Regions from separate parts of the Pseudoalteromonas sp. KS88 genome, predicted to be linked through region 2. Evidence: predicted binding sites of a transcription regulator. Region 2 holds the regulator's gene; each other region holds the start of a gene.
What was found. Region 2 encodes sigma-54, which starts transcription at its own class of promoters, with help from an activator protein. Its sites were predicted from a motif close to GTTGGCACGNNNNTNGNNT; they were not measured.
Positions count from the first base shown of each region.

Region 1: the regulator sigma-54 is predicted to act here: its motif matches at 1,608-1,626, upstream of C7Y70_RS19220 (EF-hand domain-containing protein).
Region 3: the regulator sigma-54 is predicted to act here: its motif matches at 2,108-2,126, upstream of flgJ (flagellar assembly peptidoglycan hydrolase FlgJ).
Region 4: the regulator sigma-54 is predicted to act here: its motif matches at 1,740-1,758, upstream of glnA (glutamate--ammonia ligase).

Region 1 is NZ_PYHV01000034.1:47,734-51,133, forward strand. It holds gene C7Y70_RS19210 (TrkH family potassium uptake protein) at 1-276, shown strand, start outside; gene C7Y70_RS19215 (flagellar brake protein) at 346-1,026, shown strand; gene C7Y70_RS19220 (EF-hand domain-containing protein) at 1,703-1,915, shown strand; gene C7Y70_RS19225 (EF-hand domain-containing protein) at 1,991-2,203, shown strand; gene C7Y70_RS19230 (calmodulin) at 2,280-2,492, shown strand; gene C7Y70_RS19235 (calmodulin) at 2,569-2,781, shown strand; gene C7Y70_RS19240 (calmodulin) at 2,912-3,124, shown strand; gene C7Y70_RS19245 (EF-hand domain-containing protein) at 3,193-3,400, shown strand, end outside.
Region 2 is NZ_PYHV01000003.1:34,964-38,363, forward strand. It holds gene lptA (lipopolysaccharide transport periplasmic protein LptA) at 1-89, shown strand, start outside; gene lptB (LPS export ABC transporter ATP-binding protein) at 86-811, shown strand; gene C7Y70_RS01175 (RNA polymerase factor sigma-54) at 880-2,376, shown strand; gene hpf (ribosome hibernation promoting factor) at 2,406-2,693, shown strand; gene ptsN (PTS IIA-like nitrogen regulatory protein PtsN) at 2,698-3,150, shown strand; gene rapZ (RNase adapter RapZ) at 3,171-3,400, shown strand, end outside.
Region 3 is NZ_PYHV01000016.1:19,542-22,941, reverse strand. It holds gene flgK (flagellar hook-associated protein FlgK) at 1-1,100, opposite strand, end outside; gene flgJ (flagellar assembly peptidoglycan hydrolase FlgJ) at 1,102-2,070, opposite strand; gene C7Y70_RS10085 (flagellar basal body P-ring protein FlgI) at 2,220-3,314, opposite strand; gene flgH (flagellar basal body L-ring protein FlgH) at 3,327-3,400, opposite strand, start outside.
Region 4 is NZ_PYHV01000018.1:28,127-31,526, forward strand. It holds gene C7Y70_RS11315 (DUF4124 domain-containing protein) at 1-132, opposite strand, end outside; gene glnA (glutamate--ammonia ligase) at 277-1,683, opposite strand; gene typA (translational GTPase TypA) at 2,191-3,400, shown strand, end outside.

The sequences.
Region 1 (3,400 bases), on a different contig from region 2:
GTGGTCGAAGCCGTTTGGGGGTTCTTCTCTGCTTATGCGCTTGTATTCGTTATTATCATGTTAGCTCTAATGGGAACAGGCATGGATAACATAACTGCGTTCTCAGCCACTGCTGCTTGTTTAAATAACTTAGGCCCTGGTTTGGGGGAAGTAGCAAGTCATTACGGCGCCGTGAGTGATACGGCAAAATGGTTACTTACCATTGCAATGGTATTTGGCCGATTAGAGATTTTTACCTTGCTGGTACTGTTTACGCCTACGTTTTGGCGTGGTTAACGCAGCCTTTAAGCTATCTGTTTATCGCTATTTATATAACTAATTAATATTTAAAAATGGTCAAAGGAAATGCCTGAAACAAAGCAATTACACAATCTAGAGAAACTTGCGTTTATAACCGCAGGTACCTTAGTGGATATTGAAATACTTACCCCGACTAAAAGTAAACGTCTGAAAACAGAGTTTGTAGGGTTACTCAACGACCACTTTGTTGTGCTGAACTACCCATCACCTCGGCGATTAGGCAATGCAGGCGAATACCTCAAAGATGGTACGATTATTATTGTGCGTGCTGTGCTTGAAAGTGGCGGTGGGCAGGTAATTGCGTTTCGTCAGAAAGTTATGTCAGTTTCTTCTCATCCTAAACGACTCATCTTTTTACATTTTCCAGACCAAGTTCAATTATTTAGTTTGCGATCTCAAACCCGTATACCCACGTTATTACCTGCAATAATTCAGCTCAGCGATGAACATAAGTTGAAAGGAGTCATAAAAGACGTATCAATCACCGGAGTAATGTTTGCGCTTAAAAGTGAAGATGACCTAAGCAAACTCAAAGACACTCCTTGCAAAATATTGCTCGATGAAAGAGATAACGAAGTGAATGAGTTTTCAGGGCAAATTTGCAGTGTTCGCAGTTTAGCCGATGACACTCTATTGGGTGTTCAACTAATAGTAAGTGAAGATGAAATGAATAAATTTATGAAAGATCATTTGATCGACTTATCTGTTTTGGAGCCCTTGATATAAAAATGCTTTAGCCTCGCTCTTTGACACAGTAGCGAAGGAATTACCTTACATAATGTCTTATTGATATTTTAAAGAGGTAATCATATGGCATATTCACCGCAGAAGTTTGTTTGGTAATTATTAGGGCCGATTAAAGCTTATTGGCAATGGCTCTAGTAATGACCGAGCTCCATTTATAAACAGCTAATAGTAGCGGTTTAGGTTTATTCGTTTGGTCTTATTTCGCTTATTTGCAACAAATTCATTTTTACTCAAATAAAACCCCAAAAGCAGTAGAAAAAATGTTTGCTTTTATTTAAAAGTAATTATAAATCAATCCACTACAATGTATTTTATTTTTAAAAATATTCTCCCCTAAAACCTGTTCAGCATAGGTTTATCCCTTTTTAACAAAAACAAACACTAATAATCTTGTTTAGAGTGGCTTTGTGTCTTTTTCATTAATCCTAACATGTTGATTTATAGCGTTTTAAATTTCACGTCATTACACGTGTTGCTAAAAAGCAACAAAAAAAGACTGTTCAAATAACCGTATCGTCAAAATATTTTACTAAGCTTTTGTTTTTATTGGTTTTATAAAGGTTGGCATTGAAGTTGTAATACTTAGTTCGAACGAAACGAAAACGTGATTAAGTATTTAATCGCAACGTACATAAACTTTGAAGGAAGATTGATTATGAACACATTAAACAAAACATTAGCACTTATCGCACTAGCATCTTCATCAGCAGCATTTGCTGCAACTGATTTCGACACGCTTGACGAAGATGGTAATGGCGCAATCAGCCAAAGCGAAGCATCAGTTGACGCTGCACTAATGAGTCAGTTTAAAACGCTTGATACTGACGGTAACGGCGAGCTATCTAAAGAAGAATTCTCAAAGGCTTAATAAGCGCCTTAGGATTTTAAGAAAGGATTTACCGTTTTACGTAACACATTATTTAGAAATTGAAGGAATTATATTATGAACACATTAAACAAAACATTAGCACTTATCGCACTAGCATCTTCATCAGCAGCGTTTGCTGCAACTGATTTCGACACGCTTGACGTAGATGGTAATGGCGCAATCAGCCAAAGCGAAGCATCAGTTGACGCTGCATTAATGAGCCAGTTTAAAACGCTTGATACTGACGGTAACGGCGAGCTATCTAAAGAAGAATTCTCAAAGGCTTAATTAGTGCCTCAGGATTTTAAAAAAGGATTTACCGTTTTTACGTAACACATTATTTAGAAATTGAAGGAATTATATTATGAACACATTAAATAAAACTTTAGCACTTATCGCACTAGCATCTTCATCAGCAGCGTTTGCGGCAACTGATTTCGACACGCTTGACGTAGATGGTAATGGCGCAATCAGCCAAAGCGAAGCATCAGTTGACGCAAAATTGATGAGTCAGTTTGCAGAGCTAGATTCAGACGGCAATGGTGAGCTATCTAAAGAAGAATTCTCAAAGGCTTAATTAGCGCCTCAGGATTTTAAAAAAGGATTTACCGTTTTTACGTAACACATTATTTAGAAATTGAAGGAATTATATTATGAACACATTAAATAAAACATTAGCACTTATCGCACTAGCATCTTCATCAGCAGCGTTTGCGGCAACTGATTTCGACACGCTTGACGTAGATGGTAATGGCGCAATCAGCCAAAGCGAAGCATCAGTTGACGCAAAATTGATGAGTCAGTTTGCAGAGCTAGATTCAGACGGCAATGGTGAGCTATCTAAAGAAGAGTTCGAAAACGCCTAATGACAATTTACTCAAAGGCTTTTGCGTAATAATTCTGAGTTGCCAAAGACAACCTAAATAGGCCGGGAGCCTATGAAAAAGAAGCGCAGGGACATAAAGCCAGTTTAATAAACAATGAAGGAATATATAGATGAAAAAATTTACTAAGACATTAGCCCTAATCGCACTTGCATCTTCATCAGCAGCGTTTGCAGTGACCGATTTTGATACCCTAGACGTTGATGGTAATGGTGTAATAAGCCAAAGCGAAGCAGCGGTTGATGCAAAATTATTAAGCCAATTCAAAGAACTTGATAAAGATGGTAATGATGAGCTTTCGAAACAAGAGTTTTCCGAAGCTTAAAGTGAATTTTTACGCACAATGGATCTTTGAAAAGGACTTCTTACCTTTATTTAATTAGGAAACAAATTATGAAACATATTAATACAGCGCTTGCTATTATCGCCCTTGCTTCTTCATCTGCAGCGTTTGCTGCTGTGAGTTTTGACACATTCGATACTAATGGCGATGGCGCGATTAGCCAAAAAGAAGCCTCTGTGAATGCACAGCTCGTAGAAATTTTTTCGGCGTTAGATACTGACCAAAATGGTGAACTTTCAAAAGAAGAGTTCTCTAAAG
Region 2 (3,400 bases):
CGCAAAAAGATGAAGACTCAGATGACCGCGTGCATACTATTTTAGTGCCCATCGAAAATAAAAAAGCAAAGTCAAAAGGCCAGCCATGAGTACATTAAAAGCTGAATTTTTAGCTAAGAGCTATAAAGGCCGCCAAGTTGTAAAGAGTGTCGGATTAGAAGTAAGTGCAGGAAGCATTGTCGGTTTACTAGGCCCAAATGGTGCAGGTAAAACGACCACTTTTTATATGATTGTTGGCTTAGTACCGAGCGACAAAGGCAAAATAAGCATTGATGATAACGATATTACATTACTGCCCATGCATAGCCGTGCGCGATTAGGTATTGGTTACTTACCGCAAGAGTCATCTATTTTCCGTAAATTAACGGTTTATCAAAACTTGATGGCGATATTAGAAACACGAAACGATTTAAATAAGCAAGGCCGAGAACAAGCACTTGATGGCCTGCTGGATGAATTTAGCATACAACACATACGCGATAGCCAAGGTATGGCGTTATCAGGTGGTGAGCGCCGCAGAGTTGAAATTGCTCGCGCATTAGCCGCAAACCCCAAGTTTATTCTATTAGATGAGCCTTTTGCTGGTGTTGATCCAATTTCAGTGTTAGATATAAAGAAGATAATTGAACACCTAAAAAACCGAGGCATCGGGGTGTTGATTACAGACCATAATGTACGAGAAACCCTTGATGTTTGTGAAAAAGCCTACATTGTTTCTCATGGTGAGTTAATTGCTTCAGGAACTCCTGAACATGTGCTTGCCGACCAAACAGTACGCGATGTTTATCTGGGTGAGCAATTTAGGCTATAAACCAACATTCAGCTAACTATCTGCTAAACTTAATTTTGATTACATATTAAAAGGATTGTTAAAGATAAATGAGGCAATCACTCCAGCTGCGCATGGGCCAGCAATTGACAATGACACCTCAGTTACAACAAGCTATTCGTTTGTTGCAACTCAGTACATTGGATCTCCAACAAGAAATTCAAGAAGCGCTCGATAGTAATCCTTTACTTGAAGTTGAGGAACATGAGTTTAGTGATGAAACTGCAGGCAAAAATGAGCAAAAGCAAGACACCGATGAAGTAACTGTCAGTGCATCTGCTGATGAAACGCCAAGTGAATACGAACAAGAAAGTAGTGAAGCACTCAATAAAGAAACTGTCAGTGACGAAATGGCAATGGATGTGACATGGGATGAGTATATGAGCGCTGCTCCTTCTAGCTCATCAGGACCCATGCCTGAAGATGAGTCTATTTACCAAGGTGCTTCCACTGAAACCCTGCATGAATACATCATGTGGCAACTACAATTAACGCCATTTAGCCCGACCGACGAAGCCATCGCCATTGCTATTGTAGAAGCGATTGATGAATCGGGTATTTTAACATTGAGCTGCGAAGATATTGTAGAAAGTCTAAATAAAGATAATAACGAAGAAGAAATAGAACTTGATGAAGTCCAAGCTGTTTTAAAGCGCATCCAATTATTTGATCCAATAGGGATTGCCGCACGCAGCTTACAAGAGTGTTTATGTATACAACTGAATCAATTTGACCCTGCAACGCCATGGCTTGCAGAGACTAAAATGATTTTAACCGAGCATATCGATCTTTTGGCAAGTCGTGACTATCGCACTTTAATGAAAAAGACTAAGCTTAAAGAAGATGAGCTAAAAGAAGTCATGACACTGATACACAGCTTAAACCCTAAGCCAGCAGATACCATTGTTCGCGAAGAGTCTGAGTATGTTATCCCTGATGTTTCAGTGAAAAAAGTTAAAGGGCGCTGGATGGTGGAATTAAATCCAGACAGCATGCCTAAAATTAGAGTGAACAGCCAGTATGCCGCCATGTCTCGCTCAGTAAAATCGAGCAGTGACAGTCAGTTTATTCGTTCGCATCTGCAAGAAGCAAAATGGTTTATTAAAAGCTTAGAAAGCCGTAATGAGACATTACTCAAAGTAACTAACTGTATAGTAAAACAACAGCAAGGTTTTTTTGAACACGGCCCCGAAGCTATGCGCCCAATGGTACTTAATGACGTAGCTGAAATGGTAGAAATGCATGAGTCAACGATCTCACGCGTAACAACTCAAAAGTATATGCATACTCCACGGGGTATTTTTGAGTTGAAGTACTTTTTCTCCAGTCACGTAAGTACTGAAAATGGCGGCGAATGCTCTTCTACAGCTATTCGCGCATTAATCAAAAAGTTAATTAGCGCAGAAAACTCAGCGAAACCATTGAGTGATAGTAAAATTGCAGATATATTGGCTGAGCAAGGTATCAAAGTAGCTAGACGCACCATTGCAAAATATCGTGAGTCACTAGCTATTCCACCGTCAAATCAAAGAAAGAGTTTGATTTAAGGCGTAAAAAACAAAGAAGGAAAATGCTTATGCAAATTAACTTAACTGGTCGCCACGTAGAAATTACCGATTCACTTAGAGACTATGTACATAATAAGTTTGCGAAGCTTGAAAGGCACTTTGATAGTATTAATAATGTACATGTGATTCTTGACGTAGAAAAATTAAGTCAAAAAGCAGAAGCCACAATACATGTTAGCGGTGCTGATTTGTTTGCTTCAACTGAACATCAAGATATGTATGCTGCGATTGACGGGCTAATTGATAAATTAGACCGCCAAGTAATAAAACACAAAGAGAAGCACGCTCGACACTAATACTATGAAATTAAGTTCACTTACTTCTGAGGACTGCAGTAAAGCTGCGGTCCTTTTTAATAGCAAAAAACGAATTCTAGAATTTATTAGCCAATTGGCTCATGAAAAGCTTCCTCACCTCACACAGCAAGAGATCCTTAACGCATTATTAAACCGGGAAAAGCTTGGTAGCACAGGCATTGGTCGAGGTATTGCTATACCACATGGTCGCATGAGTGGCGCGCAATCTCCACTAGCACTAATCTTAGTGAGTGAAACCCCTATTAGCTTTGATGCAATTGATAATCGTCCTGTCGATATTTTTGTGGCACTGATCGTACCTGATGGAGATTGCCAACTTCATTTAAAGACGTTAGCAACAATTGCTGATAAACTTAACGATAAAGAGTTTTGTAAACAACTACGTAGCGCAAAAACAGATCACGATTTGTATCAAGTTATTGTTGAGCATTCATAAGAAAGTGAAGGAGAGGTTACATGGAATTGATTATTATCAGTGGACGGTCTGGTTCAGGTAAGTCCGTCGCGCTTCGCGTGCTTGAAGATCTTGGCTATTACTGTGTTGATAATATTCCGGTCAATTTGCTCCCTTCCTTAGTACGAAGTGTGTCAGAAAATTACGATAAGATTGCAGTCAGCATTGATGTACGCAACTTACCTAAAGAACAAGAAGAGTTCAACGACATCCTTGAGTATTTGCCAGGCTT
Region 3 (3,400 bases), on a different contig from region 2:
ACCGTGTTCGCAGCAGTGTAAGTAATAATAAAGTCACTTGCTGGTAATTCACTCCCTTTGCCAGGTTCAACAGTACCTGTCATGGTTGATGTAGATGTATTAGCTTGGTATGCAAAGGCATCAACTTTAGGTACGGTAAAAATGTCTCCGCCAAGTTCACCATCGCCATCCATTCCTAATTTATTTTGTTCATTAAATGCATCTGCAATCGCCAGCCCCATTTGACCCAGTTGGTTTTGTGCAGGTACGAGTATGTCATCACGAAAGGCCAACAAACCACCAATTTGTCCTTTAATCGCGTCCGCATCAATTTCAAGCGGCACAGCTTTGCCACCATTCACATCAAGCCGCAGCTCTTTAAAGTCAGGATCAGGGTCTCCCGTCATAGAAAACAGGTTAAATGTACCCTCTTGCATAACAAGTGATTCGCCTGTGCCCATAAATAAAAGCTTTTCACCATTTTGGCCATCAAGCGTTTCAATATCTACCAGCTCCGACAACTCACGAATAGCTAAGTCGCGTTGATTGTAAAGTGTGCTAGAACTACTTTCACTGCGTGTACCGTGTACTGCTGCAATTTGCTTATTCAATGCGCTTACATTTTGGATCAATGTATTCGCTTCATCTGAGAATATTTCAAGCTGTTCATTAACAACATTTTTTTGGTCAAAAACAATACCTGACAAGCGGTCCATCTGCTCGATAAGGTTTTCAGCATCCGTCATCACCAATGATCGGGCAACGCTGGAGGAAGGCTGATTAAGGCTTTCTTGTACATTATTAAAAAGCGAGTTAATACTTGTAGAGAGGCTGTTAGACTCTTCAGAAAATAATGTATCTACACGACTTGCCTCAGTGACAAATTGGTCGAAGAACGCTTTGTTTGATGTATCACGGTTAAGTTGTTTTTGGGCAAACTCATTTAAAAGTCTAAATGTTTCACCACGGCCAACTTGATTGTCGACCATGGTCATATGCTCTGTACTTTCTCTTACATAGCCTTTGGTATTTACATTAGCAATGTTTTTACTGGTCGTTTGTAGCAATTCAGAATTTGCTCGAACACCTGAATTAGCAATGTTTAATAAATTAAACGACATGTTAGTTTACTCCTTGGCGAACCAATGTAGCTGCCAGTGATTTAAGATCAGATCTGTTGAGAACCTGCTTAATTTTATCAGCGTAATTGGGGTCAGTTGCATAGCCTGCTTTTTGTAAGGAATCTAAAAAGGCAGCAGGTTTTGCTGTATTGTCGAGTGCTTCTTGATAGCGTGGATTTTCATTTAAAAAATCGACAAAATCATTCACACTGTCTTTAATTGAGTCGTAAGCCCTAAAGCTTGCTTGTTTTTTTACTGGCATACCTTGTTCAAATTCAAGCGTGACTTTGCTAGCTTTGGCACCATCCCAGCTGCGATCTGACTTAATATTGAACAGGTTGTTACTGCTACTGCCATCCGCTTTGTTAATAATATGCTTACCCCAACCAGTCTCAAGTGCAGCCTGCGCAACCATTACGGCAGGATTTAATCCTATTTTTTCAGCTGCTGATTTTGCATGCTCCCACACGGTGCTAATAAATGACTCTGCATCATCAAACGCCCCTTCGTTTTTATCATATGCTTTCGTTGCGATATCATTTTTGTTTGTCAGTGAATCATTCGACACACCTGATGCACGTTTATCGCTGGTAAAATTATCAACCGAGCGAAGTACCGAGCCTGGGGTGAACTTTTTCCCATCAGGAGAAAGCTGCTGAACTATTAAATCAGCAAGACCTAAAGAACCATTTGAAGACAACTCCACTGAGAGTTGTTGATCATGCATCTCTTCAAAAAACTTTACGCCGCTTGAATTAAATGGGCTGTTTTTATCCTCAAACGCATCATTAGCTTTACGCATACTTTTAAGCAGCATCTGCGTAAAAATAGATTCAAACTGTGCAGCGGCTTGTTTTAGCGCATCTTTGGAAGTGTCACTAGAGGCATCACTTTTTAAGGCACTTTGACGTAATGAGTCTAAGTTCCCTAAATCAAAAAAGTTTTGCTTATCGAGGTGATTAGTATCCATCAGCTTTTTGACACAATAATTAATAATGATATTAATAATGCAATATTTGCGCCAAAGCTAAGAAAGAGTGGGAAGTTGAGGAGTCTAAAAACTTAGATTGATAGAGCACGTCACTCCCTTAGTTTTCAAAACTAAGGGAGTGCCTAAAACTAAATAACAACGAGTTGGCCATTAATAGCACCTGCTTCTTTGAGTGCTTCAAGAATTGCCATCAAATCACCAGGAGCGGCGCCAACCTCATTAATTGCTCTCACTAAATCATCAAGGCTTACACCTGGGTTAAATACAAATGCACGTGAGTCATCTTCATTAACATCAATAATTGTTTGATTGGTTACAACCGTTTCACCCTCGCTTAATGGATTAGGTTGCGATACATTTTGTTGCTCCGCTATCGTAACCGTAAGCCCACCATGGGTAATAGCCGCAGGTTGTAACTTCACATTTTTACCAATAACAATGGTGCCCGTTCGTGAGTTAACAATAATTTTAGCCGACGTATCAGCAGGCTTGAATTCTAAATTTTCAAGTGTTGATAAATACGCCACGCGTTGAGATGCGTCACGAGGCGCTAAAACACGGATAGAAGCAGCGTCAATTGCTTGAGCACTGTCAGGGCCAACTAAATCATTAATTGTCTGTTCTAAACGTTTTGCGGTAGTAAAATCAGGGCGATTTAAATTAAACGTAATGTAATCACCTTGCATGAAAGGACTTTTAATTGCCCGCTCAATAATTGCGCCATTTGGAATACGGCCAACTGTTGGTGTATTGATTACAACTCGGCTGCCATCGGCTCCTTCTGCTCCCAAACCGCCTACAATCAAGCTGCCTTGTGCTATTGCATACGTATTACCGTCAACCCCCTTAAGGAATGTTTGCAGTAATGTACCTCCGCGTAAACTACCAGCACTACCAATTGACGACACAGTTATATCAATCATTTGGCCTGGCTTTCTAAAAGGAGGAAGCTCTGCATGTACAGCCACCGCAGCAACATTTTTTATCTTTGGTTTTAAATTACTAGCCATAGTAATACCAAAGCTATTTAACATGGCTTTAAAGCTTTGTTCAGTAAAGCGGCTTTGCTCGCCTGTGCCCGGTAAACCAACAACCAAGCCATAGCCTATTAACTGATTTGCTCTTACACCTTCAACCATTGAAACGTCTTTAATGCGCTCTGCAGCGGCACCAAAATGCCAACAGAGTAGGCAAATACTTAAAAAAACTTTAAAACCGTTCATAACCACTTTCCTTTAAAAAGGGAATAACGCACTACTGAAGAACTGAGTTAGCCAGCCGGCGCTTTGTGTCTCTTGCATTTGTCCTT
Region 4 (3,400 bases), on a different contig from region 2:
CCCAGGCCTGGGCGTGTCTGAAAAAACGAGTACGCCATTTTTATCTTTCCATGAATAAATCTTCTTATCACCAGCTTGACTGTAAAAACTGAATAAAATGATTATCAATAAACCAAGAATTGTAATTTTCACTTTTCGGCCAGCCTTGCATTTCAAAAAACTGCTTAAACTTTAGTGGAAAAAAAACCGTTTTGCCATAAAAAAAGCCCGACAAGCGGGCCTTGAGAACACACATTAAGACTTGTCTATAATCTAGACAATTCTATCTACAGCGAATTAAACGCTGTAGTACATTTCAAACTCAACTGGGTGAGTTGTCATGTTAAGCTTTTCAACTTCTTGAGACTTAAGGTTGATGTAAGCATCGATTAAGTCATCAGTGAATACGCCACCTTGCGTTAAGAACTCACGGTCAGCACTTAGTGCTGCAAGTGCTTCGTCTAATGAAGCTGCAACTTGTGGAATTTCAGCTGCTTCTTCTGCAGGTAAGTCGTATAAATCTTTATCCATTGCATCGCCAGGGTGAATCTTGTTTTTGATACCGTCAAGACCAGCCATAAGCATTGAAGCAAATGCAAGGTAAGGGTTAGCAGTAGGATCTGGGAAGCGCACTTCGATACGACGACCTTTTTCTGAAGGTACCACTGGGATACGGATTGAAGCTGAACGGTTACGTGCAGAGTATGCAAGCATTACTGGTGCTTCAAAGCCTGGTACTAAACGCTTGTACGAGTTAGTAGAGGCGTTAGCAAAAGCGTTAATTGCTTTAGCGTGTTTGATGATACCACCGATGTAGTAAAGTGCGTCTTCAGAAAGACCGCCGTACTTGTCGCCAGCGAATAAGTTAACGCCGTCTTTAGCTAAAGATTGGTGACAGTGCATGCCTGAACCGTTGTCGCCAACGATAGGCTTAGGCATAAATGTCGCTGTTTTTCCATATAAATGAGCCATGTTGTGAATAACATATTTCATTTCTTGGATTTCATCAGCTTTTAATACCATTGTGTTAAAGCGAGTAGCGATTTCGTTTTGACCAGCTGTTGCAACTTCGTGGTGATGCGCTTCAACAACTTGACCAAGCTCTTCAAGCACTAAACAAGTAGCTGAACGCCAATCTTGTGAAGAATCAACTGGTGAACATGGGAAGTAACCGCCTTTAACACCTGGACGATGGCCAGAGTTACCGCCTTCGTAATCTTTATCAGAGTTCCATGCAGCTTCTTCAGCATCAATTTTATACATTGAGCCTGACATGTCAGTTTTATATTTAACGTCATCAAATAGGAAGAACTCTGGCTCTGGGCCGAAAAGCACAGTATCAGCGATACCTGTAGAGCGCATGTATTCTTCTGCGCGTTTTGCAACAGAACGCGGGTCGCGCTCATAACCTTGTAATGTAGATGGCTCTACAACGTCACAACGAACGATTAATGTTGCTTCTTCTGTGAATGGGTCAAGCTTTACTGATTCAGCAACTGGCATTAATACCATGTCTGATTCATTGATGCCTTTCCAACCTGCGATTGAAGAACCGTCGAACATTTTACCGTCTTCAAAGAAGTCTTCATCAACTTGGTGATGAGGAATAGAAACGTGTTGCTCTTTACCTTTAGTATCTGTAAAGCGTAAATCAATGAACTTAACGTCATTTTCTTTAATAAAATCTAAAACCGATTGTGACATGTGTCCTCCAACTGTTGGGTTTTATTATTGCTGCATAACTGCTTTTGAGTTTAAGTAAGCTGATTTTGTGCCAGTTTTATAACCGATTGTTTATAGTGCGGAAAAATAAAAGCACTTGAAATACCAATTAACAAAAGCACCAACTTGGTGCGTAAATGTTACTTTTTGGTGCAATGTTTACAACGCGTGTTTGCTGACAATTTAATCACTTTGAAATTAGCATAACCTAAATGCTAAAGACTTCCAAAAATATCCTAAAAATAGTCAAAATGACCGAATTGAACTAAATAATTGAAATTTAATTCATATATTTGTCATATATAAAACAGATACTTAGTAAAAGTATTGAGAAAGTTTTGAAATTTATATTGGATAAACTTTCATCCATGTCATTAATGAGGGATAATATGCGCCCTTTTAAATCCTATGCTGGGACATCTGGTGAAAACGCAGATGAGTGCGTAGATCTTGCAGGATCAATGAGAATAAACTTCTCTGAGTAAATATATGAGCATCGAACAGTTAAGAAATATAGCGATTATCGCGCACGTTGACCATGGTAAAACAACCTTAGTTGACAAACTACTTGAGCAATCAGGTACATTAGAAACACGCGGCGGTAACGAAGAGCGCGTGATGGACTCAAACGACATTGAGAAAGAACGTGGTATTACCATTTTGGCTAAAAACACGGCCATCTCTTGGAATGACTACCATATCAATATCGTAGATACCCCGGGACACGCCGACTTTGGCGGTGAAGTTGAACGCGTACTTTCGATGGCTGACTCAGTATTATTACTTGTTGATGCTCAAGAAGGTCCAATGCCACAAACGCGTTTCGTAACGCAAAAAGCATTTGCGCAAGGCTTAAAGCCAATCGTTGTTATCAACAAAATTGATAAGCCAGGCGCTCGCCCAGATTGGGTTATGGATCAAATCTTTGATTTATTCGACAACCTTGGCGCAACTGACGAACAGTTAGACTTTAAAGTAATCTATGCATCAGCTATCAATGGCTGGGCAACACTAGATTTAGACGAGCCATCAGACAACATGGAACCTATGTTTAAGATGATCGTTGACGAAGTATCACCACCGGATGCAGATCCTGAAGGTGACTTCCAAATGCAAATCTCTCAGCTTGATTACAACTCGTATAAAGGTGTAATCGGTATCGGCCGTATCAAACGTGGTTCTGTTGCGCCTAACCAACAAGTTACAGTTATCAGTGCTGACGGCACGACTCGTAACGGTAAGATTGGTTCAGTACAAAGCTACCTAGGCCTTGAGCGTATTGAAACGGATAAAGCGTTCGCTGGTAACATCGTAACAGTTACTGGTCTTGGCGAGCTTAAGATTTCAGATACGATTTGCTGCCCTAACAATGTTGAAGCATTACCACCACTAAGTGTTGATGAGCCAACAGTAACGATGACGTTCTCTGTAAATAACTCTCCGTTCTGTGGTAAAGAAGGTAAGTTTGTAACATCACGTAATATTCGTGAGCGTTTAGACAAAGAATTAGTACACAACGTAGCACTTCGTGTTGCTGATACAGATAACCCAGATAGCTTCCGTGTATCGGGTCGTGGTGAATTACACCTTGGTATCTTAATCGAGAACATGCGTCGTGAAGGTTATGAGCTTGCTGTATCTCGTCCAGAAGTAATCTTACGTACTGTTGATGGTGTGTTAGAAGAACCGTATGAAACAC